DNA from 3 places in the Bacillus sp. TCT6 genome. Region 3 is predicted to be linked to each of the others. Evidence: predicted binding sites of a transcription regulator. Region 3 holds the regulator's gene; each other region holds the start of a gene.
What was found. The regulator Rex, encoded in region 3, represses fermentation and respiration genes when NADH is low (regulators of the CRP and FNR family bind a similar motif). The targets are predictions, from matches to a motif close to TTGTGAAATATTTCACAA.
Positions count from the first base shown of each region.

Region 1: a site for Rex is predicted at 4,076-4,093, ahead of AC0ONG_RS05250 (formate/nitrite transporter family protein). Genes of this name have one in related genera too.
Region 2: a site for Rex is predicted at 4,543-4,560, ahead of scfA (six-cysteine ranthipeptide SCIFF). Genes of this name have one in related genera too.

Region 1 covers NZ_JBVYHX010000001.1:1,043,078-1,050,645, reverse strand. The annotation lists gene phaQ (poly-beta-hydroxybutyrate-responsive repressor) at 1-7, shown strand, start outside; gene phaP (polyhydroxyalkanoic acid inclusion protein PhaP) at 50-574, shown strand; gene AC0ONG_RS05270 (MaoC family dehydratase) at 676-1,119, shown strand; gene AC0ONG_RS05265 (alpha/beta-type small acid-soluble spore protein) at 1,267-1,452, shown strand; gene AC0ONG_RS05260 (TrkH family potassium uptake protein) at 1,567-2,886, shown strand; yybP-ykoY riboswitch at 2,925-3,098, shown strand; gene AC0ONG_RS05255 (TerC family protein) at 3,181-3,975, shown strand; gene AC0ONG_RS05250 (formate/nitrite transporter family protein) at 4,178-5,029, shown strand; gene AC0ONG_RS05245 (cyclic-phosphate processing receiver domain-containing protein) at 5,057-5,368, opposite strand; gene AC0ONG_RS05240 (prepilin peptidase) at 5,383-6,105, opposite strand; gene AC0ONG_RS05235 (LutC/YkgG family protein) at 6,219-6,929, opposite strand; gene AC0ONG_RS05230 (LutB/LldF family L-lactate oxidation iron-sulfur protein) at 6,929-7,568, opposite strand, start outside.
Region 2 covers NZ_JBVYHX010000002.1:119,405-126,972, reverse strand. The annotation lists gene AC0ONG_RS27585 (putative mucin/carbohydrate-binding domain-containing protein) at 1-1,147, shown strand, start outside; gene AC0ONG_RS27580 (putative mucin/carbohydrate-binding domain-containing protein) at 1,252-3,987, shown strand; gene scfA (six-cysteine ranthipeptide SCIFF) at 4,609-4,770, shown strand; gene scfB (thioether cross-link-forming SCIFF peptide maturase) at 4,831-6,237, shown strand; gene AC0ONG_RS27565 (DUF3221 domain-containing protein) at 6,382-6,777, opposite strand; gene AC0ONG_RS27560 (Rpn family recombination-promoting nuclease/putative transposase) at 7,091-7,568, shown strand, end outside.
Region 3 covers NZ_JBVYHX010000001.1:491-8,058, forward strand. The annotation lists gene tsaE (tRNA (adenosine(37)-N6)-threonylcarbamoyltransferase complex ATPase subunit type 1 TsaE) at 1-153, shown strand, start outside; gene tsaB (tRNA (adenosine(37)-N6)-threonylcarbamoyltransferase complex dimerization subunit type 1 TsaB) at 134-826, shown strand; gene rimI (ribosomal protein S18-alanine N-acetyltransferase) at 841-1,284, shown strand; gene tsaD (tRNA (adenosine(37)-N6)-threonylcarbamoyltransferase complex transferase subunit TsaD) at 1,284-2,300, shown strand; gene AC0ONG_RS00025 (ABC-F family ATP-binding cassette domain-containing protein) at 2,785-4,719, opposite strand; gene AC0ONG_RS00030 (redox-sensing transcriptional repressor Rex) at 4,907-5,536, shown strand; gene AC0ONG_RS00035 (YdiK family protein) at 5,566-5,757, opposite strand; gene AC0ONG_RS00040 (CPBP family intramembrane glutamic endopeptidase) at 5,754-6,503, opposite strand; gene groES (co-chaperone GroES) at 6,895-7,179, shown strand; gene groL (chaperonin GroEL) at 7,218-7,568, shown strand, end outside.

The DNA of each region.
Region 1 (7,568 bases), 1.0 Mb from region 3:
AGAGTAATCTGCGTTCACAATATGCAAAAAAACATTTGGGGGTCAAACAATGGAAACTAAACCATACGAATTAGTCGATGCATTTTGGAAAAACTGGTCTCAATCACTTTCCCTTTTCTCTTCAGCTGGAAAACAATTAGAGCAACTTACTTTAGAAACATTAAAACAACAACAAGACGCTTTGCATAAATTAACATCAGGAGTAGATGAACTAGAAAAAGAACTACAACAACTCACTGCTCAGTTCAATAACCAATATACAGATTACGTGAAACAATTAACTGGAAACTCCTTAAATGATCAAATTAACGAGTGGCAAGACAAGTGGAAGGAACTTTCTGCTCATATGCAGCAACTTACTGTTTCTCCTACAAAAACATCTTTGTCAATCCTTACACAAACAAGCGGTCAATTTGAAGAAACAACAAAACAATTTATTGAGCAACAACAATTACAACGTGAAGAGGCTCAAAAACAGTTAGAGGGTTTTTTGGAAGAGTTCAAGTCAAAACAGTTGGAACTCGCAAAAAAGTTCGAGGAAAATTCAAAAAATCTATTTACTTCCATCAAGTAAGAAAAATGTGGGAGCTAACTGCAGCACAAACAAAACTCTTTCTTCCTCCTACTACATCAAGATGGCTAGCATTTTTCGATATGGAAAAGAAGGAGGACAAAATGAATCCATTTCAAGAAGCACAAACTGTTCCGGAGCTTCGTTATGATGAGATTCAAGTCGGTGATCAAGCATCCCTTACAAAAACAATTACGGATGAAGATGTTATCAATTTTGCAAAATTGACTGGAGATGTGAATCCTATTCATATTTTAGATTCTTTTGCAAAAACAACAATGTTTAAAGAACGTATTGCTCACGGTATGCTCGTTTCGAGTTTTATTTCTACCATCCTTGGAACGAAACTCCCAGGCAAAAATACGATTTATTTATCCCAAAATGTTTCATTCCGTGCCCCTGTCAAAATCGGTGATACACTTCGTGTTGTGGCAGAGGTTATTAAGAAGCGTGACGATAAAAAAATCATTACGTTGCAAACAAACATATATAATCAATCAGATGATATTGTCGTGGAAGGAACAGCGACAATACTAAAAAAAGAGTAGCAAATTTGCTACTCTTTTTTCTATCCAAGAACTTCTAATCGCACCGATTACTTCCGCGTATGACTACGTCATTTCCACATAAAATAACGTTACCAGTTTAGATAAGAACTTAGCTGAACTGGACTACTCATAAGGATGTGTATCAACATGGTAAAAACAAACAAATTATTAGTTCCAGGTGCAGAGCAAGCGCTTGAACAATTTAAATATGAGATTGCACAAGAATTTGGTGTAAGCTTAGGGTCTAATACAGCATCTCGTTCTAACGGTTCAGTTGGCGGTGAAGTAACAAAACGTCTTGTTGCTTTAGCACAACAACAATTACGTGGATAATAATATAACATATGGCTTAGAGGCAGATATTCTCTGCCTCTTTCTATTTTCAACATACATAATAGTGCTTTTTCACATACTAATCAAAGCAAAATGAAAGGAGCGATATGTGAAATGAAACGGATTAATATTAGCATGAGCCCTCCCCGCGTTCTTACTTTATCTTTTCTTCTATTATCAGTTGTCGGCACATGCTTATTAAAACTGCCCATTGCTACGACAACGTCCATTTCATGGCTCGATGCCTTATTTACAACCGTTTCCGCTTGTACTGTTACTGGGCTTGGTGTTGTAGATACCGGAAAAATGTTTACTTTATTTGGACAATGTGTCATTTTAGCGCTTATACAAGTTGGCGGGCTTGGCATTATGAGCTTTGCTGTCTTAATTGCGATTATGCTCGGAAGAAAAATCGGTCTTCAAAACCGTATTTTATTACAACAAGCATTAAATCAAACGAATATCGGCGGCGTCATCCGTCTTGCCAAATCGTTATTTTTATTCTCTTTTACAGTCGAATGTATCGCTACTTTAATTCTTTCTTTTGAGTGGGTACCAAAATATGGGGTTACCAAAGGGATCTATTATAGTTTTTTCCATTCAATCTCAGCCTTTAACAATGCTGGTTTTTCTGTGTGGAGCGATAATTTAATGTCCCATTCTCATAGCATTCTTGTCAATTTCGTCATTTCCTCTCTCATCATTTTAGGTGGAATAGGTTTTACAGTAATCGTAGACATAAAAAGAAAGAAAAACTTTAAAAACCTTACACTACATTCAAAACTTATGCTTTCTTCTACTCTAATCGTCAACATTATTGCTACCCTTTTTATTTTTATATTCGAGTTCCATAACTCCCTTTCTATGAGAGGTTTTACCCCATTTGAAGAAGGAATAGCCTCTTATTTTCAAGCAATTTCAACGCGAACTGCCGGGTTTAATACAGTTGATATTTCTACATTGTCAAAACCTTCCCTCCTATTAATGATGCTCCTTATGTTTATTGGTGCTGGTAGCGCTTCAACGGGTGGTGGGATTAAGTTAACAACATTTTTAATCATATTTTTTGGCGTATTTAAATTTCTACAAGAACAAGAGGATATTGTCGTATTTAAAAAGTCCATTAAAGATACTCTCATTGTCAAATCATTAACTATTACTATTATTTCCATTTCATTTATCTTTTTTGCTATTTTAATTTTGAGTATTACTGAGCGAGTTCCTCTATTGATGAGTGCTTTCGAAGTATTTTCAGCATTTGGGACTGTTGGCCTCAGTATGAACTTAACACCCCACTTAACTATAATCGGAAAAGCTATTATTATCTTTATGATGTTTTTTGGGAAAATGGGTCCTTTAACATTGGCTTTTTCATTTGCTCGTAAAAAGAACCGGAAAATAAAATATCCGAATGAAGATATTTTAACAGGTTGACAACCGTAGAAATTATCCATATAATGAGAATACAATAGCATATCTCCAAAGGGGAGTAGCGTCCAAGAAAATTTCTTGGAAACAAAGTCGTCATTACGTAGAACTTAGTTCTTCCGGCTTTGTTGGCATTTTCATTACATATGTCTAGCAAGACCTTTGCCTATTAACGGCAGAGGTCTTTTTTGTATTCATTTCCAGATTCTTCCAAAGTTAATAGGCAGGAGTATGGGGAAACTAAATAGTGGGGAAATTCTTCACTTATTTAGAACTTATAGAAATGAGAGGAGAATGTACATGGATGTATCATTATTATTGGAGTATGGTTGGGTATTACTCATCCTAATTGCACTTGAAGGAATTTTAGCGGCTGATAACGCTCTTGTTCTTGCAATTATGGTAAAACATTTACCAGAAGAAAAACGAAAGAAAGCACTATTTTATGGATTAGCGGGGGCATTTGTTTTCCGATTCGGATCGTTATTTATGATTTCGTTCTTAGTCGATGTATGGCAAGTGCAAGCAATCGGTGCCATCTACCTTATGTTTATCGCTGGTAATCACTTATTTAAAACGTATGTTAAAAAGAATACGGATGAAGAAACTGAAGAAAAAGAAGCAAAGAAAAAACAAGAGAACTTTTGGTGGACTGTATTTAAAGTTGAGGTTGCTGATATCGCCTTCGCAGTTGATTCAATTTTAGCTGCTGTTGCACTAGCAATGACTTTACCAAAAACAGGATTAGGTACAATTGGTAGTCTTGATACTGGGCAATTCGTTGTTATCTTTGTGGGTGGACTTATCGGATTAATCATTATGCGATTTGCAGCAACTGCTTTCGTACAAATCTTAAAACGTAAACCAGGACTTGAAACTGCAGCATTCTTAATTGTAGGTTGGGTTGGTGTAAAGCTAGCAGTTTATACATTAGCACACCCTGCATTAAATGTAATTCCACATTCATTCCCAGAATCCACTCCGTGGAAGCTTACATTCTGGATTGTATTAGTCGGAATCGCAGTTGGTGGTTGGTTCTTCTCAAAAGAAGTAGAAGTAAAAGTAGAAAAGAATTTAGACGAAAAAGCGCTGTAATTACAGCGCTTTTTCTTTTTGCTTTCTTCCTCTCAATATCCAGAAAAAATTCCATTATACTATCTTTTGCAAACGCTTTCTCAATATATGTATGTCCTTTTTGTGAAACATTGCACAAACTTATTGAAAGTGAGAACAATTCCATGTACTTTATTCATATAAGGAGTATTTATAGAAGATTTACTAAAGGAGCGTATTACTCATGCTAGAACAAGGACTAGATTATGTTGTCAAACTGGCTAAAAGCAAAAAGAAAATGCTAGATATAAACCCAATGCAATATTTCATTCGTGCTGCACTTGCGGGTATTTATATCGGTTTTATTATTGTACTATGTTTTAAATTAGGTAATTTTTTTCACATTGCAGATTCACCAGCAACTTATTTAGCTGCTTCTATGTTTTTCGGGATTGCTCTCGTACTTATTATATATGGTGGTGCTGAATTGTTTACTGGAAACACAATGTACTTTACTGTAGCAACTTTAAGAAAGGAAACAACGATTTCTGATACACTGCGTAACTGGGTTGCTTGTTACGCAGGTAACTTAGGTGGCGCGTTATTCTTTGCCTTACTATTTTACGCAACTGGAATTTTTGAAGCAATTGATCACGGTCACTTAATGAGTAAAGTCGTTGAAGGAAAGATGAACACACCTACAATGCAGTTATTCTTTAAAGCCATTTTATGTAACTGGCTCGTATGTCTTGCTTGCTTCTTACCTTCTCAGGTCAAAGGTGACACAGCAAAAATAATGGTCATGATGCTACTTGTTTTCACATTCTTCTTATCTGGTTACGAACATAGTATTGCAAACTTATCACTCTTTGCTTTATCTTTAGTTTCACCGCATCCTGAGACAATTTCTTTTTCAGGTGCTATTCATAACTTAATTCCTGTTACAATCGGTAACATTATTGGCGGATCAGTATTTGTCGGTATGGTATACCACTACTTAACTAAGAAAACACCTGACGTTCAACAGGAAGAAACTGAAATCGCAGCAGCTCAACAAGAAGAGATTATTCCTTTACAAGCACATATGAAACATTAAAAACTCCAAAGTTTTACTTTGGAGTTTTTAGCTTCCCACATATTTAACAACAAGGTGAGGATTAATTTCTCCTTCTTCCTTTCCCTTATCCAATCTTTGTTTCATCTTATGCATACCGATGATATCATTCGTATGAAGGTGAATTTCATTTACATATAACCCTTCTGTACAAAAGGCTTCTACAAAATCTAGTCCACTTTTTTCTCCCCATCCCATATTAAAATCAAGGGAAAGAATATTCACACCATAATCCCGAACCATTTGTAAGGTACATTCTACTGTAGTTGCCGGCACATACCCGAACGGACAACTTCTTTGATCATCCATATATACGTTCATTTTCTATTCCCTCTCTACTTTGAATATGCGACCAATACATAACATATTGCCCCAAGGCTAATAAAAGGACCAAATGGAATGGGCTTTCGTACTTCTATACGCTTTAATACGATCCCAATCCCGAAAAAACAAAGACTAAAACAAGATGCTAAAAATAAAATGATAAAAACTCCCTTCACTCCTACTATAAACCCAAGCAACGAAAGTAGTTTTATATCTCCACCGCCAAGCCCTTCTGGATACATCTTTTGCATGCAATATAACAAAATGAATATAACACCACTACCAACTATACTATCTGTCCAAGTAACTAATTGTACAAAAACACTTTCGAGAATGAGTAAAACGGCAAATGAAATTAAAATACAATCAGGAATTAACATATATAAGTAATCTGTAAGTGAAATAATAAGAAGTAGCGAAAAGAGGGATAAAATGATAATAAGCTCTCGTTCTATTCCAATCATATACACGGTAAGAAGAAATATACTTCCTGTTATACATTCAAATGCTACATACATAATCGGAATTTGCCTCTTACAATTCGTACAACAGCCTCTTTGTATATAAAATGAAATGATGGGGATTAGTTCTTTTGGCCTTAGCACATATTTACAATAATGACAATGTGAACGCGGGGTAATGATAGACTCCCCTAATGGAACCCTCATCGCAACTAACATAAAAAATGAACCAAACACCATCCCTGCTAACAGTGCATATAAATAAGTGAACATCCCTTCCTCTCCTTTCCCAAAAAACATAGCAAAAAAAGGAGAGAACTTCTACTTCATATTATCCATTATTCTACTAAAAAAGCAGGCCATTTTCTGGCCTGCTTTCCCCTCTTTTATACGATGAAATATATTGCTTTTAATGGTCCATGTACTCCGACAACAAGATTCATCTCAATGTCAGCCGAGTTACTTGGTCCTGTAATAAAGTTAATACAAGATGCCGCTGTCTCGCCATCTTCTACACGTGAGTTCATATCCTGAACTGCTTGTGTAATACGAGGCACAAGTGTTTCACGTGGAATAATAGCTAAATATACAGTCGGTAAAAAATGTAAAGAACGTCCTTGTCCTTTATGACTTTGTACAACAATTGTACCAGATTCAGCTAATGTATAATCACTAAATGCAATACCAATATTCGCTTTTTCAGCTAAACGCATATTTCCGTCTTTTCTCTCTGGATCCCATACGTTTACTTCAACGTCTCGCTTTGGAAGTTCTTCTTTAAATAAAGATGTTAAACCATATGCATCAAAACGCTCATCCGCTGATAATAAAATAGGTCCTCCGCCGTTTTCCATGATTACTTGTTGAAGGTCTTCACGTAAACGTTCATTTGTCGTTTCTACTACAGTTGTATGAATGTTTGTACATTGATTTTTAAACACTTCTAGTAATTCTTCTTGTGAATAATCTTTTAACGTTTCTATATTCACATTACTTTTCCATACTGGACGCTCTACACCTTCTGTTTTACGCGCGCGCCCAAGTTCTTTTGCAATGTTATCTAGAAAGGCATCACGGTTTTGAATTAATCCTGTCATTATTTATCCCCGCCTTTCTTATGATCTTTATACCAATCACGGAATCGTTCTTTACTTGGAGCTGGGAATTCACGAATATCCGTCCAGTTTTTAAGTGGCCCAACACCTTTTGATACACGATTACCAGATGTAAATGGACTCATTGCCGCTGGTGCCATTTTTGAACCCATTTTATATAAAGCAGCTGAAGAAGCACCCATACTAAACATTTTCATCGCTAGTTTTTCTGCAAGTGGTGCACGACCTTCTTGCTCAACGATGACTTGACGATGTTTTAATAATAAATCATGCAATGGAATTTTTACTGGACAAGCTTCTGTACATGCTCCGCATAAACTAGATGCATAAGGAAGCTCTTTATAATCATCATATCCACCTAGAAGCGGTGTTAATACCGCGCCGATTGGTCCTGAATAAATCGATCCATATGAATGTCCACCAACGTGACGATATACAGGACATACGTTAACACAAGCAGCGCAACGAATACATTGTAATACTGAACGGAATTCAGATCCAAGAATTTGAGAGCGACCATTATCAACAACAACTAAATGGAATTCTTCAGGTCCATCAACTTCCTCTTCTTGAATTGGTCCTGCTACTGTTACATAACTTGTTAATTTTTGACCTACTGCA
Region 2 (7,568 bases), on a different contig from region 3:
TAAATCAACAGAAGAAATGCAAATAAATCTAAAAGCAGGTGTACCACATGACTACTTTGATAGTACATATGCAAGTATTAAAGTGCAAAACACATCAGGTAAAGTGGTCTATAACAAAGAGATTTATGGAAACAAACAACAAAATGCTGAATCGCAAAAAGTTCCAGTCAAAGTAGGCGATTATATCGAGTTAACACATCTAGAAGGTGTACATAGGGCTACTCTTACAAATGTAGATAATAGTAAACAAGAGAGCTTTGGAAAAAAAGCCATATATGAAGTTACAAAGGAAGGCCTGAAGAAAGTAGAAAAAATGCCAGAAGCAACAATTTTAGAAGGAAACAAGTTTGCGTGGTCATTAAAAGGATATAGTGATAGAGAATTTGCAAAAGTAGATTATGATAAAACGGTAGAAGAGATGAAGGTCAAACTAGAAGCAGGTGTACCACATTCCTACTTTGCTAGTACGTATGCGAGTATTAAGGTCCAGAATTCTTCTGGCAACGTTCTGTACAATAAGGAAATCGTGGGAAATAAACAACAAAATGCTGAAAGCCAAATTGTGCCCGTCAAGGTAGGGGATTACATTGAATTTACCCATATAGAAGGAGAAGCAACAAAGGAAAAAACGCGAGCGACTTTAACTAACCTTGAAAATAACAAAAATGAAACCATTGGAAAGACAGCGAGGTATCAAGTTACAAAAGAAGGCTTGAAGAAAGTAGAGAAAATGCCAGAAACAACGGTTTTAGATGGAAATCAATTCGCTTGGTCATTAAAGGGATATAATGATCGAGAAATCGCGAAAATAGAATATAACAAATCAACAGAAAAAATGCAGATTAAATTAGAAGCGGGTATCCCCCATTCTTATTTTACTAATACGTATGCAAGCATTAAAGTCCAGAATTCATCCGGTAATATTTTGTACAATAAAGACATTATAGGAAATAGACAACAATCTGCTGAGAGCCAAACCGTTTCAGTCAAAGTAGGGGATTGTATTGAGTTTACTCATATAGAGGGAGAAGCACAAAAGGAAAAGACACGCGCCACACTTACTAATCTTGAGAATAGTAAACAGGAGTATATGGGAAAGAAAAGAATATATCAGGTTACCTCTATGGGATTATTAATAAAGTCATAGATTTTACTACAAAAGTTAAATTATAGATTTATATATTATATAAAAATTTTAACCATTATACGCATTAAAAAAATCTCAAGAGAATATAGATTGGCGGGTATAGTATGAACATATTCAAAGGGTTTCTAATTTCATCAATTGCAATGACAACTTTTGTAGGAACAGATCTAATCCTACAAAATGATAGTATTCATAATAAAGTTTATGCTGAATCTTATAATGTCACATACAAGGAAAGAGATTCACAGGAAGAAAGATTAATTGTAAAGTTTAAAAATCAAATTGACTTACCTTATGAAGATGGTATTGAGAAAAAAATAAAAAATGGGGATTATGATAACAATTTAAAGGAGTTATTTTCTGAAAATAAAGAACTTACTTTGAATCGTCTGTTCTCATCAGTAAATCCGATAGAGATTGAAAAGTTATCAGTACACTCTAAATCATTTGCTAATCAATCAGCTAATAATTTATTAAATTATTATATTGTACAAGCTCCTAATAACATAGAAATAGAGTTGTTACTGAAAAAATTTGAAACATCACCTCTTGTAGAGGAGGCTTATATACAAGAAAAACAAATTTTGACACCCCCTGAAATACAGTTACAAGATTTATCTGTTAATCCGTACGATGATCCTAGATTTAAAAATCAAGGATATCTTGAAGCGGCACCAAAGGGAATTAATGCCTCGCATGCTTGGAGCATTAAGGGTGGTGACGGGAAGGGTACAACTTTTGTGGATATGGAATATGGGTGGTTATTGAACCATGAGGATTTAGTGAATAAAAATATAAAGCTTATGTCTGGACAAAATATAAGCCAGCATAGAGCTCATGGTACTTCAGTTTTAGGAATTGTTTCATCCGAAGATAATCAAATTGGAAATATTGGAATTGCACCAAAAGCAAATGTAAAAGTAATATCCCAAATTAGGGATAATGGAATTTATAATACAGCAGATGCTATTTTAAGTGCTGTACATAATTTACAATCAGGGGATGTTCTTTTATTAGAGGCACAAGCTTCATATGATGGGTATGGGGATAAATATTTACCTGTAGAAGTACATCCAGATATTTTTGATGCAATTCGTGTTGGTGCAGATAAAGGGATTATTATTATAGAAGCTGGCGCAAATGGTTCAAACGACTTAGATAATTTTAAAGATCGTAATGGAAAAAAGATCTTAAATCGAAATAGTCCAGACTTCAAGGATTCAGGTGCTATTATGGTTGGGGCGGGATCATCAACTGTTCCACATAAACGTTTATGGTTTTCAAATTATGGAAGTCGATTAGATGTATATGGATGGGGAGAAAATGTTGATACAACATCAGCAAATCCAAATCAAAATACTACAAATTTATATACATCAACATTTAGTGGAACATCAAGTGCTTCACCAATTATTGCCGGGGCAGCAACCTCGATTCAAGGTATTGCTAAAGAACATCGAGGTTCTCCTTATACACCAGCCGAATTAAGAAATATTTTAAGTAATCCAAATACAGGAACACAATCTCAAGATCCTTGGAATGATAGAATAGGTGTTTTACCTGATTTAAAATCTATATTAAATAACTTAGGTTTTAATTCAGATATACCGAACTCTTCTAGTATTTTAGAAGGAAAGCAGTTTGCATGGTCACTAAAAGGAATTAGTGATTTTGAGTTTGCAAAAATTAATTTCAATAAGTCAACAGAAGAAATGCAAATCGACTTAAAAGCAGGCGTACCGCATCATTATTTTAATGAAACGTATGCGAGTATTAAAGTACAAAATGCAACAGGAAAAGTAGTATACAATAAAGACATTTATGGAAACAAACAACAAAATGCTGAATCGCAAAAAGTTCCAGTCAAAGTAGGCGATTATATCGAGTTAACACATCTAGAAGGTGTACATAGGGCTACTCTTACAAATGTAGATAATAGTAAACAAGAGAGCTTTGGAAAAAAAGCCATATATGAAGTTACAAAGGAAGGCCTGAAGAAAGTAGAAAAAATGCCAGAAGCAACAATTTTAGAAGGAAACAAGTTTGCGTGGTCATTAAAAGGATATAGTGATAGAGAATTTGCAAAAGTAGATTATGATAAAACGGTAGAAGAGATGAAGGTCAAACTAGAAGCAGGTGTACCACATTCCTACTTTGCTAGTACGTATGCGAGTATTAAGGTCCAGAATTCTTCTGGCAACGTTCTGTACAATAAGGAAATCGTGGGAAATAAACAACAAAATGCTGAAAGCCAAATTGTGCCCGTCAAGGTAGGGGATTACATTGAATTTACCCATATAGAAGGAGAAGCAACAAAGGAAAAAACGCGAGCGACTTTAACTAACCTTGAAAATAACAAAAATGAAACCATTGGAAAGACAGCGAGGTATCAAGTTACAAAAGAAGGCTTGAAGAAAGTAGAGAAAATGCCAGAAACAACGGTTTTAGATGGAAATCAATTCGCTTGGTCATTAAAGGGATATAATGATCGGGAAATCGCGAAAATAGAATATAACAGAGCAACAGAAAAAATGCAGATTAAATTAGAAGCGGGTATCCCCCATTCCTATTTTACTAGTACGTATGCAAGCATTAAAGTTCAAAACTCATCGGGCAATATATTGTACAATAAAGAAATTGTAGGAAATAGACAACAAAATGCTGAAAGCCAAACCGTTCCAGTTAAGGTAGGGGATTATATAGAGTTTACTCATATAGAGGGAGAAGCACAGAAGGAAAAGACCCGTGCCACACTTACTAATCTTGAGAATAGTAAACAGGAATTTGTAGGCAAGAAAAAAACATATCAAGTTACTCCTACAGGATTATTAATAAAATAGATAAAAAGGATGTCTAAAAAATAGAATTTTTTTAGACATCCTTTTTTATTATTAAAAAACGCTAATTATTAATAGTGATATAGGATGAATTCTATAGCCCACTAACTATTATATATACTCAAAAAATTAAGTTATAGCTAATGTTCCAAGGATTGACACATCTATTCTTAGTTAATCATGTTATACTTTTCACAAGTGAAATGCTACAATATCAAATCCTAGTTTTATGACATCCTTCTGTTGCCACAGTTTATAAAAGGTCAATTCCAATGGGATTGACTTTTTATAGTTGTAGCACAAAGTTATAAACGCCCATATTTATTATAAGATAAATATTGTAATTTCACGTACCGTATTTATGAATGTATAAATAATTACAATAAATATTATTCTATATGTAGCTTTGCGATATGTAACTGTTAAATAGATAATATTTAACCTTCTCGTGATATTTTAAATTAAGGTTAAAAGAAAGGAAAGTAAAATAAAGTAGTTCGTTAATATATAAGTATATTAGTAATAATTTGTGGGAAATTGAAGAACTAAGGTATATGATTGTGAAAAAAATCACAATCATATACCTTAGTTCTTCAAAATTATTTCAAAAGGAGGTTATAAACAATGAAAAGAATTATAACACTGAGCACTTGTAAACTGCAAGATACTATAAAACATGGTGGGTGTGGTGCATGTCAGACATCTTGCCAGTCTGTTTGTAAAACCTCATGTGGAGTTGCAAATCAAAAGTGTGAAAATACAATAAATAGGAAACAAGAAGTATAGTATTCAATTATATTTTATTTAGGTGGCCATCTTTATGAAAAAGGAGTTTGGTTATCCAGTATGATTCATCAATATAAATTAAATGGATACAATATCGTGTTAGATACTTATAGCGAATCCGTACTTGTCGTTGACGATCTTGCTTATGAAATAATTATGCTATATCAGAATACTACTAGGGAAGAAATCCTGTCAATAATGCAGGAAAAGTATAAATATGATTTCCACGTTTCCAAGAAGGAAATTCGAGAAACAATTGCGGATATTGAAGAACTAAAAAGAGATGGGAAGCTTTTTACCGAAGATGATTATAGGGACCTTTCAATTGATTTGATAAATCGTCCCACTTATGTAAAGGCTCTTTGCCTTAATGTCGCGCATACATGTAATCTGTCGTGTGAATACTGCTTTGCTAGCCAAGGAAAATACAATGGAAATAGAGCCATAATGAGTTTTGAGGTTGGAAAAAGAGCCATAGATTTTCTATTAGAAAACTCAGGTAATCATCGAAATCTTGATGTTGATTTTTTTGGTGGGGAGCCACTCATGGCGTGGAAAACTGTCAAACAGATTGTCGCCTATGCAAGAAATAAAGAAAAAGAGTACAAAAAAACTTTTCGTTTTACCTTTACTACAAATGGTATGCTGCTTAATGATGAAATTACTGAATTCTTAAATCAAGAAATGCACAATGTTGTATTAAGTCTTGATGGAAGAAAAAAAGTTCATGATTATCTTCGTAAAACTATCAATGGGAAAGGTAGCTATAATCATATCGCTCCAAAGTTCCAGGAGTTTGTTGAGAAGCTTGGAGATAAAGAATACTATGTACGTGGAACCTATACCCATAATAATGTTGATTTTACCAATGATATTTATCACATCGCTGACTTAGGTTTTAACAAAATCTCAATGGAACCTGTTATCTGTAATCCCCAAGAACCATATGCGCTCTGTGAAGAAGACCTGCTGGAAATTTATAATCAGTATGAAATTCTCTCGAAAGAAATGCTAAACCGTGAGGAAAAAGGAAATGGTTTTACATTTTATCATTACATGCTCGACCTTTCAGAAGGTCCGTGCGTTCAAAAAAGAATTTCTGGTTGCGGTTCTGGGACTGAATATCTAGCTATTACCCCGTGGGGGGAGATATTTCCTTGTCATCAGTATGTGGGAGAAGAAGAATATAGTATGGGGAATATATGGGATGGCATTACAAAAGCAGAGATACAGTCTCAGTTTAAGGAAAGTAATTGCTATTCAAAACCGGAATGTCAGGAATGTTGGGCACAGCTTTACTGTAGTGGCGGTTGTCCAGCTAATACAATACATGCAACGGGTTCTCTTAAGGGAACACATGAGTTCAGCTGTAAAATCTTCCGAAAGAGAATAGAATGTTCTATGATGGTTAAAGTAGCTCAATCCATTAGAGCTATGAAGAAGGAAGAACAAGGCATAGTTCAGTAAATAAAAAAGTGCACAAGTGTTGTTATAGCATAAATTTATAAAGATAGTTACAAACAAGAATTCTTTAGTCCAATTTAGAATAAATGAGTTTAAAAGAAGATAGCCATTTGTAATGGCTATCTTCTTTTGTAAAAAATATATAATTTATTCAATTATTTTTTCGATAACAGGCATAACAGCGATTGGTGGAATAGAGTGAGTCCATCCTACGGAAAATATATTTAGTTTTTCACCTACGCTATAGTTATCCTTGCTAGTAATAGGAACACGTAAAATTTTATTCTGAGAAGCTAATTCCCACCAATTATTTTGATAAGAAAGTGCCTCCTCTTTTGTATTAGTGTCAGCTATAACTAAATAATTATCATCTGCTGAAATAACATATCCAGTAAAAGGTATCTGTATTCTTACTTGTTCTTCCTTAATAGGAGTAGGATTACTTATAGAATCTGCAGAAGTAGGAGTTAATCCGAAAACTAATCCACATCCTAGCGTCAGAGTGGTAACCACTGTTACTAATTTTTGTTTTTTTGAAAACATAATATAAATCCCCCTTATATTTTATCCGTACACCATCACCTTTCTATTTTTTATATAGAAAGCCTTTTTATATCCCTAAATTTAACAATTGTGTAACAAATAATCCATTGTTTTTTCAAATGGGTATTATTTAAAGATAATATATGTTATAATTCACCAAATTAACTATTAATTTTACCTCTATCTTCTAATGAATATATATTTTTGAAAAGAATGATAGCGCTATCTTTTGTAAATGTTCCTATTTGCATGATTACCTAATTTTTATGTACAATAAAGAAAAGAGAATTTCTTAGACAGAAAGAGGAAAGTCATGACCATGTCATTAGTAAATTTACGAATTGATTTTGCTTTTAAGCAATTATTTGGGACAAGTGGTAGTGAGGATATTCTTATCACATTTTTAAATGCCATGCTAAAGAATTCATTAGAATCACCTATTATGTCGCTACAATTAGAGGATCCACATTTACATCGAGAACATGAGGATGATAAATTATCAATCTTAGATGTCTCAGCCACATTAGACACGGGTACTAAAGTAAACGTAGAAATTCAGCTGAATAATAATCACGACATGATTAAACGAAGTTTGTATTACTGGGGGAAATTATATACTTCACAGTTACAAAAAGGGATGCCGTACAGCTCTCTTCGTAAAACAATTACTATTAATTTGTTGAACTTCGTACTTTCCCCTGAATATGAGGAATTTCATACAACGGGAAAGCTATGGAATATACAACAGCAAAAGCAGTTTAGTGATGATATAGAGATTCATGTTATAGAGC
Region 3 (7,568 bases):
CATTTAATAGAAGCATATTTACCGAATGAAAAGTTACAAATTAGTTTATTCCATGCGGGAGATGACACAAGAAAAATTATACTCGAGCCAATTGGAAATCGCTATATTAGATTATGTGAGGAGCTATTACAAGATGAAAGTACTAGCAATTGATACTTCAAATTACGTAATGGGTGTATCCCTTATTGAGGAAGGAAACGTGATTGGGGAAATCATTACAAATTTGACGAAAAACCATTCTGTACGTCTTATGCCAGCTGTAGAGCAACTGTTAAAAGAATGTGGTGTAAAACCGAAGGAATTAACTAAAATCGTTGTAGCTGCTGGACCTGGATCATATACAGGTGTTCGCATAGGCGTGACAGCGGCAAAAACATTAGCTTGGTCACTTCAAATACCAATTGTAGGTGTATCAAGTTTAGAGGTAGTAGCTGCAAACGGTGCTAACTTTAATGGATTAATTTGTCCTTTATTTGATGGAAGGCGTGGGCAAATCTATACTGGATTATATACATACGAAGGAGAGCAGTTAACTTCAATAGAAGAAGACCGAATTATTCTTATTGTAGACTGGTTGCAAATGTTAAAAGATAAAGGACAGCCTGTTTTATTTATCGGTAATGATGTTAAATTGCATAAAGAAACAATTATAGAATATTTAGGTGATCAAGCTGTATTCGCTCCTTTTACTAAAAATAATCCAAGACCAAGTGAGCTAGCATTTTTAGGATTACAAAAAGAAGAACATGATGTGCATACGTTTGTTCCGAGCTATCTTCGTTTAGCTGAAGCTGAAACAAAGTGGTTAGAAAGTCAAAACAAGTAGGGGCCTTGCAGAAGATGGATATGATATTTAGAAAGATGGAACTTGATGATATTGCTCAAATTGTAGCTATTGAAGAAGTATCTTTTTCAACTCCTTGGACTGCAGATGCTTTTCACCGTGAATTAACGATGAATGAACATGCACATTATATTGTGTTAGAAAAAGATGGTCGTGTAATCGGGTATTGTGGATTGTGGATAATTATTGATGAATCACATATAACAAATATAGCTATTTTGCCAGAATACCGAGGTCAAAAGTTAGGAGATGCCTTATTGAAAGCAGTTATTTCAGAAGCGAAAGAACTAGGGGTAAAAACAATGACGCTTGAAGTACGTGTATCAAATGAAGTAGCAAAGCAGTTATACAAAAAATATGGATTTCAAAATGGTGGAATTCGTAAACGATACTATGCAGACAATCAGGAAGATGGTCTTGTAATGTGGGTGAATATATAATGGAAAAAAATACGATTATACTTGGGATTGAAACGAGCTGTGATGAAACAGCGGTAGCGGTTGTTAAAAATGGGACGGAAATTATTGCGAATGTCGTTGCATCACAAATTGAAAGTCATAAACGTTTTGGCGGCGTTGTACCAGAGATTGCATCCCGTCATCATGTAGAAGAAATTACAGTTGTGTTAGAAGAAGCTTTAAAAGAAGCAAACATAACATTTGATGATATTGATGCAATCGCTGTAACAGAAGGGCCTGGTTTAGTAGGAGCACTTCTAATTGGGGTAAATGCAGCGAAGGCAGTAGCTTTTGCACATGATATTCCGCTAGTCGGTGTTCATCATATTGCTGGTCATATTTATGCGAACCGTTTAGTAAAAGAAGTGCAATTCCCGCTATTATCACTTGTTGTATCTGGTGGGCATACAGAACTTGTTTATATGAAAGAACATGGTTCATTTGAAGTAATTGGTGAAACGCGAGATGATGCAGCTGGAGAAGCATATGATAAAGTAGCTCGTACGTTATCTATGCCATATCCAGGTGGTCCTCATATTGATCGCCTTGCACATGAAGGAGAACCAACAATTGATTTGCCTCGTGCATGGCTAGAACCGGATTCATATGATTTTAGCTTTAGTGGATTGAAATCAGCAGTTATCAACACTGTGCATAACGCGAAACAACGTGGTATAGAAATTAAACCAGAAGATTTAGCGGCAAGTTTCCAAGAAAGTGTAATAGATGTACTTGTAACGAAAGCAGCTCGTGCAGCAGCAGCTTATAATGTAAAGCAATTACTTCTTGCTGGTGGAGTAGCTGCTAATAAAGGACTTCGTGCCCGATTAGAAGAAGAATTTGCAAAAAAAGAAAACATTGAACTAATTATTCCACCGCTATCTTTATGCACAGATAATGCAGCAATGATTGCAGCGGCAGGGACAATTGCGTATGAACAAGGCAAGCGTGCAACATTAGCCTTAAATGCGAATCCAGGATTAGATATTGAAGCATAGTTATGCACATAATTAACCACAGCTTGTGGATAAAACCCATGTTATCTGTTGATAATGTGGGTTTTATTGTGTATATAAAGTGTTGGTAACTTTTTCGTTGGCTGTGGGTAATGTGGAAAAGTTGGTTTAATAGTTATTTTATAAAGGTGGATATGTGTATAAACTTGTGGATAAACTAGATGAAGTCTGACCTTTGAGTGTATTGTTTTTCGGGAAATAAAAAGCAAGAAGATATCCCCGAAAAACATTTTTTAATATCCCTCCATTATAGAGGGTGCTGATATTGTCAATCCTTGTCGGTAAATCGATATTTCGTGTCGAATCGTTTATGTATATAGGGTTACGATAGATGTATTTGAAAAATCGTTGATATATTCCCAGTTACCATTGATATATCCAAAAAATTATTTATGTACTTAAAGAAAAAAGATGTCGCATAGTCAAAAATCATGACTGATGAGACATCTTCCTTATTTAAATACTCTTATACATGCAGCTCTTCCCACTCTGCCATACAAGTTTCAAGCTGTTCTTGTAGCGTTTGTTTTTTAGTTGTAATTTCACTAGCTTTTTCATAATCTGCATATATTTCTGGTAAGCAAAGTTGATCTTCTAACGTAGCAATTTCTTCTTCTAAGTTTACGATATTTTGTTCTAGCTCTTCAATTTTTCGAGTGCGTTGACGTTCTAATTGTTTACGCTCTTTTTCTTCGAGATAATTTAATTTTTCTTGAGCTACAGTTTTTTGAACAGGTGCCTGATTTTCTTGCTGTTCTTGTTGTTCAAATGCTGCACGTTCAATCATTTCATTTTTCTTCTCCACATAGTAATCGTAATCCCCTAAATATTCCTGTGCGCCTTCTGTTGATAACTCAACCACAGTCGTTGTTACACGGTTAATAAAGTAGCGGTCATGTGAGACAAATAGAAGAGTCCCTGGATAATCAATTAAAGCATTCTCTAAAATCTCTTTACTATTTAAATCAAGGTGGTTCGTAGGCTCATCCAGAATTAATAAATTTGACTTTTGCATCATAAGTTTCGCAAGAGCTAATCGAGCTTTTTGTCCACCACTAAGGGAAGATACTGGTTTCAGTACATCATCTCCTGTGAATAAAAAATTCCCGAGTATAGTACGGATTTCTTTTTCAGGTTGCAGTGGATATTCATCCCATAGTTCATTTAAAACCCGTTTAGAAGATGTTAAATTTGCTTGTTCTTGGTCATAATAGCCAACAGATACATTTGATCCGAAAGAAACATTACCATTTAATAGTGGTAACTTATTCACAATAGATTTTAATAATGTGGATTTCCCAATTCCGTTTGGACCAACTAAGGCAACACTATCTCCGCGAGTTAAGCGCATAGTTACGTGTTCAATTATAGGGTCCTCCTCATAGCCGATGGTTGCATCTTTTACTTGTAAAACATCATTTCCACTTTGCTTTTCAATATCGAAGTGGAATGATGCTGACTTAGAATCCCCTAATGGTCTCGTTAATAATTCCATTCTGTCTAGTTGTTTACGGCGACTTTGAGCACGTTTCGTTGTAGAAGCGCGAGCTATATTCTTTTGAACGAAGTCCTCAAGTTTTGCGATTTCATCTTGTTGTTTTTCGTAACGTTTCATTTCTTGATCATATAATGCTGATTTTAAGTCTAAATATTTACTGTAGTTACCAACAAATCGTCTGCTTTCTTTATTCGAAATTTCATATACTTGTGTAACGAGTTTGTCTAAGAAATAACGGTCATGGGAAACGATTAATATTGCGCCAGGATAACCTTGTAAATATTGCTCAAGCCATGTTAATGTTTCAATGTCTAAATGGTTTGTAGGCTCGTCCAAAATAAGTAAGTCTGGTTTTGTTAATAATAATTTCCCGAGAGCTAATCTTGTTTTTTGCCCGCCACTTAAAGTAGAGATCGTCGTCTGGTGTGTTTCAACTGGGAAGCCAAGGCCGCTTAAAATGGAGCGAATATCCGCTTCGTATTGATATCCACCTTGATCTTTATAATTGAGTTGCAATTGGTCATAATCAGCTAACAATCTTTCATATATAGCTTCGTTTGAAAAGTTTTCTTCTTTTCCCATTTCTTGCTCAAGCTTTCGAAGTTTTGTCTCCATTTGCTGTAAGTGGGTAAAGACGGTTAGCATTTCATCCCAAATTGTTAAAGACGTTTCTAGGCCAGTATTTTGAGCTAAATACCCGATTGAGACATCTTTCGGTTTTATAATTTCGCCACCATCATGTGATAACTCACCAGCGATAATTTTTAATAATGTAGATTTTCCAGCTCCATTCCTTCCAACTAATGCGATACGATCTTTTGTTTGTACTTCCAATTTTATGTTTGCAAGAATTGTTTCTGCACCGTATAATTTCGAAAGTCCATTTACTTGTAATAAAATCAATGTTCTCACCTCAAATAATTTCTTAACTTTGCCATGTTTATATTTCTCAATCATACTAAAAATAGTGTATAGTTTAAAATAAAGAGAGAATACTTCTTCTCTTTATTATACAAGGAATTTAATGAGTGCTAAACTTCTGTATTTGATTAAAGTATATGAATAAAGATAGGAAGAGAGGAGAGGTCATATGGATCAGCAAAAGATTCCACAAGCCACTGCTAAAAGATTGCCTCTATACTATCGATTTATCCAAAACTTATCTCTTTCTGGTAAGCAGCGTGTTTCATCGGCCGAATTGAGTGAAGCGGTAAAAGTAGATTCCGCAACAATACGAAGAGATTTTTCGTATTTTGGAGCATTAGGGAAAAAGGGATATGGATATAACGTAAATTATTTATTATCATTTTTCCGCGAAACACTTGATCAAGATGATATAACGCGTGTAGCACTTATTGGAGTAGGTAATTTAGGGACCGCTTTCTTACATTATAATTTCACGAAAAACAATAATACAAAAATTGAAATGGCATTTGATGTTAGTGAAGAGAAAGTTGGAACAGAAATCGGGGGCATTCCTGTATATCATTTAGATGAATTAGAAGAGAGATTATCAAATGATATACAAGTGGCAATATTAACAGTACCGGCTACAGTAGCACAAGCTGTAGCAGATAGATTAGCTGAAACGAGCGTGCACGGTATTTTGAATTTCACACCAGCACGATTAAACGTATCAGAGAATATTAGAATTCATCATATTGATTTAGCTGTAGAGTTACAAACATTAGTTTACTTTTTGAAAAACTATCCACAATAAAACGCAGAGGAAGCGACCTCTGCGTTTTATTATTGTTTCTTCTTTGTGAATTTAACTAATATAAGGCGAAGTGCCAAATTAAAATCAATTGTTGCCATAACTGCAAATAGTATTGTCCACACATTCCAGATTGTATCTGTCACGTTCGTAATGGCGAAGCGTGTAAAGATACATCCAAGAAGGAAGTATAATGCGGCCATGAACAATGGTGAGTTTCTCATACAAAAAATCCTCCGATAAATCCTTGCATTTTTTCAGCTTCTTTAATCATTTCTTGAATTTGCTCATTGCTCATAAAAATTTGCCCAATAGCGACTAATGTATTCATCGCAACATGAGCTGCAATAGGAACGATAATGCGCTTCGTCTTCACATATAAGAAGGCGAATACGAGCCCCATAGCAGTGTATACCAATAAGTGAGTAAAATCAAAATGAATTGCTGCGAATACAAGTGAACTAATGATAGCTGCAATAAAGAAGTTGAACTTCTTATAAAGTGCACCGAATAGAATTTTTCTAAATACGATTTCTTCTAAGATAGGTCCGATTATAGATACAACAATAAGGAACCAAGGAGTAGTTCGTGCAATTTCCATCAGTTTCATTGTATTTTCTGAACCTTGTTTAATTCCTAGTAGCTGCATCTCGATCATACCGGCAACTATTTGTGAAAAGAAAGCTAAGAATAATCCGATGAAAATCCACCCAATTGTAGCTGGAACAGAAGAGCGCGTTGCATCTAAATGTCTGTCGCGAATATCTGTTCTAAGTAACCAAAGTACGATACATAATGCAACAAAGAAGCTAATAATTGCCCAGTGTCCCATTATGATTTGTCCTTTTTCCTCAATGGTAAATCCTCTATTATCATAGAGTCCTGTTTTTAGGAGAAGTGGTAATCCAACAGCGCCAGATAATTGCATTAAAATGTATGTAACGATAATCCACCAGTATTGTTTCTTCAAATGGTTTAACCATCCTTTCTAACTCTAGTGTATGAGATGAGGTAGGATAACATGTAAATATGTTATCTACGATATAAACTTTCATTCGAATTATGATTTTTTTGTAAATACGTATTTTAAATTAAAGTAGGAGACAGGAAAAAGTTGTACGTTTAGCGAAAACAACTTAGGGTGTCTTTCATATTGTAACATACGAGTAGGGGAAACAACGATTCATATAGTAAAGGCAGTATTCTATATAGAAAGTTTATATAGTAATTTGCGAAAAAATTATGATTTTTTTACTTGCAAAAGAAATTGAGATTATTTATTATTATAAGTGTGTTAGCACTCGGGTGACTTGAGTGCTAATAAATAAAATTTACATAACAAAATGAGGAGGTTATTGTTCATGCTAAAGCCATTAGGTGATCGCGTTGTAATTGAGCTTGTTCAAGCAGAAGAAAAAACAGCAAGTGGTATTGTATTACCAGACACTGCAAAAGAAAAACCACAAGAGGGTAAAGTTGTTGCAGTAGGTACTGGTCGAGTGCTTGAAAATGGTGAGCGTGTTGCTTTAGAGGTAGCAGCAGGTGATCTTATCATCTTCTCAAAATATGCAGGTACTGAAGTGAAATATGAAGGTACAGACTACTTGATTTTACGTGAAAGTGACATCTTAGCAGTTATCGGTTAATTATATAAATCTTAAAAAATCCAAGGGGGTCAATTATTATGGCAAAAGATATTAAATTTAGTGAAGAAGCACGTCGTTCGATGCTTCGCGGTGTCGACACTCTTGCAAACGCAGTAAAAGTAACACTTGGACCAAAAGGTCGTAACGTTGTACTTGAGAAAAAATTTGGTTCACCACTTATTACAAATGATGGTGTAACAATCGCAAAAGAAATCGAATTAGAAGATGCATTCGAAAACATGGGTGCGAAATTAGTAGCAGAAGTTGCTAGCAAAACAAATGATGTAGCTGGTGACGGAACAACAACTGCAACTGTATTAGCGCAAGCTATGATTCGTGAAGGTCTTAAAAACGTAACAGCTGGTGCTAACCCAATGGGTCTTCGTAAA